DNA from 2 places in the Clostridium thermarum genome. Region 1 is predicted to be linked to the other one. Evidence: a T-box and tRNA genes for the amino acid it is inferred to sense, from the RefSeq annotation. Region 1 holds a T-box; the other holds one or more tRNA genes.

Region 1 (2,480 bases):
AACCTTAGGAATCAAGATTGATCCGTCTTCTTGTTGGAAGTTTTCCAATATAGCAGCTACTGTTCTTCCAACTGCCACTCCTGAGCCATTGAGGGTATGTACTAGCTGTGGTTTATCCTTTGGATTATCCTTATATCTTATATTTGCCCTTCTGGCCTGGAAGTCCTCAAAATTACTGCAGCTTGATATTTCTACATATTTGTTGTAACTTGGCATCCAAACCTCTATATCATAAGTACAAGCTGATGAGAAGCCTAAGTCTCCTTTACAAAGCTTAACTACCCTATATGGCAAGCCTAACCCCTGTAGTACTCTTTCTGCATCATTTGTAAGCTTTTCTAGTTCTTCATAGGATTGTTCTGGTTTTGTGAACTTAACAAGCTCCACCTTATTAAACTGATGCTGTCTAATGAGTCCCCTTGTATCTCTTCCTGCAGATCCTGCCTCTGCTCTAAAGCATGCGCTGTAGGCAACATGTTTTATTGGAAGAGTATCCCCCATCAAGACTTCATCTCTATATAAATTTGTTACAGGTACTTCTGCTGTTGGTATTAAGAAATATTCTGTGTTAGTAACCTTGAAAGCATCCTCTTCAAATTTAGGAAGCTGTCCTGTACCTGTCATACTATCTCTGTTAACCAAGTATGGAGGCAGTATTTCTGTATATCCCCCAATTTCTGTATGAGTGTCTAAAAAGTAGCTTATGATAGCTCTTTCCAATCGTGCTCCCAAACCTTTATAAACAGTAAATCTTGAGCCTGTTATCTTTCCAGCTCTTTCAAAGTCAAATATATTAAGATTTGAACCTAGATCCCAGTGAGCTTTTGGTTCAAAATCAAACTTTGTTGTTTCTCCCCATCTTCTAACTTCCAAGTTATCAACATCAGATTTTCCGTCAGGAACATTTTCATTTGGAATATTTGGTATACTTAAGATAATTGCCTTTATTTTTTCATCTATCTCGGATACTTTGGCATCCATAACCTTTATATCTTCACCGATATTTCTCATTTCTGCCATTATTGGCTCAACATCCTGTCCAGCCTTTTTAAGCTTTGGAATCTCTGCAGAAACTTGATTTCTTTTACTTTTTAAATTTTCTACATCAACTAAGATCTCTCTTCTCTTCTCATCTAGTTGAATAACTTCATCAATTAAAGATACATTGAAATCTGAACTTCTGCCTAGCATCGCCTTTTTTATTTCATCTGGATTAGTTCTTACTCTTTTTACATCTAGCATCTCTTATACCTCCTACATTTCTATCTAAAAATAAAAAGTCTATCATCCCAAAAGGGACGAAAGACTCCGCGTTGCCACCCTAGTTGACCGAAAAATATTCCGGTCCTCTTAATTATTTTAACGGCTTACCGTACTGCTCTTCGCAGTCCCTCTGAGGTGGATTCTCAAATATAGTATACCAGCTTTCACCAACCGCTGGCTCTCTTAAAAACTATATAAGTTACTAGTCCTCTTCAACAGTTATATGTTTATTTTGTTTACATAGATACATTATATACATGTTTTATAAAAAAAGTAAATAAATTTGTTGAACTATTTTTATATCTTATCTATATTTCTAGTACAAACAATATCTACACCGGTATTAAGTATGTTTTTGCATACTGTATCACCAATCATTATAGGTACACCTACATATATTCTGCTTAGAGCCTTTGAACACTCCAGCCATAAGCTTCTATCTATTGGTGCAGTACTTTTTACTGGTACAACCTTAACGGCTCCAGAACCTTTTACCCTCACAAGGGTAGTTAATACCTCTTTTCTCTCTTTATCATTTTGCTTCCCATATTCCATACCCATACATCCCTCACACACTGTCAAACTCCTTAATTCTGTTTAATATAATTTTAGACTTCTTTGAATCCAAAACAATCTCTGTAACATGCCTATTAGTTTCCCTAGCTAATATTGAAATTATTTTATTTAAGCAATAGGATCCCTTACATCTTCCTAAAGTTGCTCCAGTTCTTCTCTGTATTCCTTCAAGAGTTCTTGCTCCTAAAGGTCTTCTAATGCTGTCTACAATTTCTCCCTCGGTTATCATTTGACAGGTACATATAATATTTCCGTATTTTTTATCTAACTTTATTAAGTTTTGCCTTTCATCGTTAGGTAATTCTCTAAACCTAAATACATCTCTTCGGCTATCTTTAAAGTTTTTTCTTAGCTTTGCATTTAAATTGCCAACTATAGTTTCGCATACCATCTTTGCTATAGAAGGTGTCATAGTTACCTGTCCATAATGGTTACCGGTTATCCTAACATAACCATTGTTTAAATAACTGTCATCAATTATCATTACATCACTCCTATAAGGTGAAGAATAAAAGCTATCGATTTGATTTTTATCTACCTCACCAACTAGACTCACAGCCTTATTCAGTGTTTCCTCAAGATTTAGTACTTTCTTTGTCCTTACAGAAACCAAGTTATGTTCCATTAGCGTATTTATGTAG
Region 2 (2,480 bases), 100 kb from region 1:
ATGTATGAATTCTTTCCAAGACCCTCGTAACGGCAGTGTAGCCTTTGTGTAGCCTAACATATTAGCCCACTTTTCAGAGTAATAATATGAATCATTTGTTATATCCCAGTCCCATATACCGTCATGAGAACCAAGTAAAGCAAGTTTATATCTTTCTTCGCTTTGCTTTAGTCTATGTTTACTCTGTTGAAGTTCTTCAAATTGAGCTCTCAATTCCTCCTCTGCTGCAACAAGCTCTTGATAGGTATCTTGAAGCTCTTGGTAATTTGCATCCAGACGCTTATTCAATTGTACTTCCTGAAGAGAATCATGTGCTAATTTTTCAATTACTCCACATAAGTGCACCATCAATTTTACTATTGCATCTAGCTTTGAATGCGGTATTACAGGTAACGATCCCGAAGAATTGATATTTTGATGCCTATCAAAGCCATATTCCTCAGCTTTAGCTCCCCAAAAGCCGTTGTCTGCGGCTTCAGAAAAAAATTGACCAAAGTAGAGAGTAGCTAAATACTGGTCTTTTATTTTTATAGGCACTCCCACTTCCATGAGACCTGTTTCATAGCTTGCATAAAAATACTCTTTACCTTCTTTTAGTTCCACAGCTACTTGGTCATTAGTCTGATTATATATACTAAGGGTGCAGGGAGTATTTCCGTGAAAGTTAGTACAAATAGCTCTGCTTCCACTGTCAATAAGTACAGTTCCTTTTGTATCAATGATTTTACAATTTATATTGGTAGCATCATAAAAACTATTAAAAAAGTCTTGCAATTCTTCTATATTAAGAAGGTCAGAAAGATTATATTCCATATAGCACCCCAACCATGACGTATTTTGTCAAATCATGTGTTAATTATATCATGAAGAGCAGGTGTTCTCAACATTTAGAACTTAATAAGGGCCCTTAGGGAGAAACTTTTTTTTACCAATTTTAGGTTTGGATAAAAAATCAAGTGCTGCCATTAAGAAATAACAAAAAAACTCTTGTAATAATAAAAAATAAATAGTATAATAACTTTTGTCGCAGCAAATAAATAAGTTTGTTCACTGATATGAACGTGGAGAGATGTCTGAGTGGTTGAAGGAGCACGCCTGGAAAGCGTGTGTAGGGGAAACTCTACCGGGGGTTCGAATCCCCCTCTCTCCGCCATTTAAACTTTGCCGTGCTAGATGGGGAGATAGCGGTGCCCTGTAACCTGCAATCCGCTGCAGCAGGATTGAATTCCTCACCGAGGCCCTAATTTGTAAGGCCTGGCTTGCAAAAGTGGCGCTGAGAACTGGGTCCCACGCAACGGAAATTCATGAACCCCGTCAGGTCCGGAAGGAAGCAGCGGTAAGTGAACACTTTCGTGTGCCGTGGAACAGCCTGGTTTGAGTTAACTGTGCAGGTAACGCTTATAGGTTAGTGTCAGAGTGAGGTGCACGGTTCAATTAATACTATATAGATTATAACAGGATACTATTTTATAGTATCCTTTTTGTTTATTCATTAAAAGATTTCAAAATGTGTAATTTTATTTTGGTTTCTTTTTCATTTTTCTGTATAATAGAAGTAGCTGAACAATTAAGAATTACGGGGTGAAATAAGTATGGCATACAAGGCATTATATAGAGAGTGGAGGCCTGGAACCTTTGACGATGTAGTTGGCCAACAGCATATAACTGTAACGCTGAAGAATCAAATAAAAAATAATAGAATTGCTCATGCCTATTTATTTTGCGGCACAAGAGGAACCGGTAAAACTTCCACAGCAAAAATCATGGCGAAGGCACTAAACTGTCTTTCCTTGGAACAGGGCGAACCCTGCAACCGCTGTGAAATGTGCAGAAAAATTAACGAAGGGTTATCTATAGACGTTACTGAACTTGATGCTGCTTCAAATAACGGTATTGAAAATATAAGAGATATAATAGAGGATGTTCAGTATCCCCCACAGGAAGCCAAATACAAGGTTTATATAATGGATGAGGTCCATATGCTTTCAACGGGAGCAGTAAATGCCTTCTTAAAGACCCTGGAGGAACCGCCGAAAAATGTGGTTTTCATACTGGCTACCACCGACCCGCAAAAGTTGCCAATAACAATTCTGTCAAGGTGTCAGAGGTTTGATTTCAAGAGAATAAAAAGTGAGGAGATCTTTCAAAGATTAAGAAAAATAGTGGACCAACAAGGGGTTTATGCTGAGGATAGAAGCCTGCAATTAGTTGCCAGGATTTCCGACGGTGCCATGAGAGATTCACTTAGTGTTCTGGATCAAGCCATATCAATGGGTGGCGGCAAGGTGGAGTACGATAACCTTGTAGGAATGCTGGGACTTGTTACAAATGAAAATCTATTGAGACTTACCGATGCCATAATTGAAAAGAATATAGAGAATGCTTTGAGATTAATAGATGACATAGTGTTAAGCGGTAAGGATGTCTATACATTTATAAAGGATTTAATAACCCATCTGAGAAATCTTATGATAGCAAAG

Evidence for each region. A T-box is a leader RNA that pairs with one kind of tRNA and senses whether it is charged. The one in region 1 lies ahead of serS (serine--tRNA ligase), so its partner is inferred to be a tRNA-Ser.
Region 2: it encodes a tRNA-Ser, which carries the amino acid that the T-box ahead of serS (serine--tRNA ligase) is inferred to sense. The anticodon was not compared.

Annotation. Positions count from the first base shown of each region.
Region 1 is NZ_CP040924.1:16,670-19,149, reverse strand. Features, by position in the region: gene serS (serine--tRNA ligase) at 1-1,242, opposite strand, end outside; T-box leader at 1,292-1,488, opposite strand; gene FHY60_RS00080 (DUF1667 domain-containing protein) at 1,561-1,818, opposite strand; gene FHY60_RS00075 (NAD(P)/FAD-dependent oxidoreductase) at 1,832-2,480, opposite strand, start outside.
Region 2 is NZ_CP040924.1:120,605-123,084, forward strand. Features, by position in the region: gene FHY60_RS00505 (EAL domain-containing protein) at 1-813, opposite strand, end outside; tRNA gene FHY60_RS00510 (tRNA-Ser) at 1,064-1,153, shown strand; RNA gene ffs (signal recognition particle sRNA large type) at 1,165-1,429, shown strand; gene dnaX (DNA polymerase III subunit gamma/tau) at 1,593-2,480, shown strand, end outside.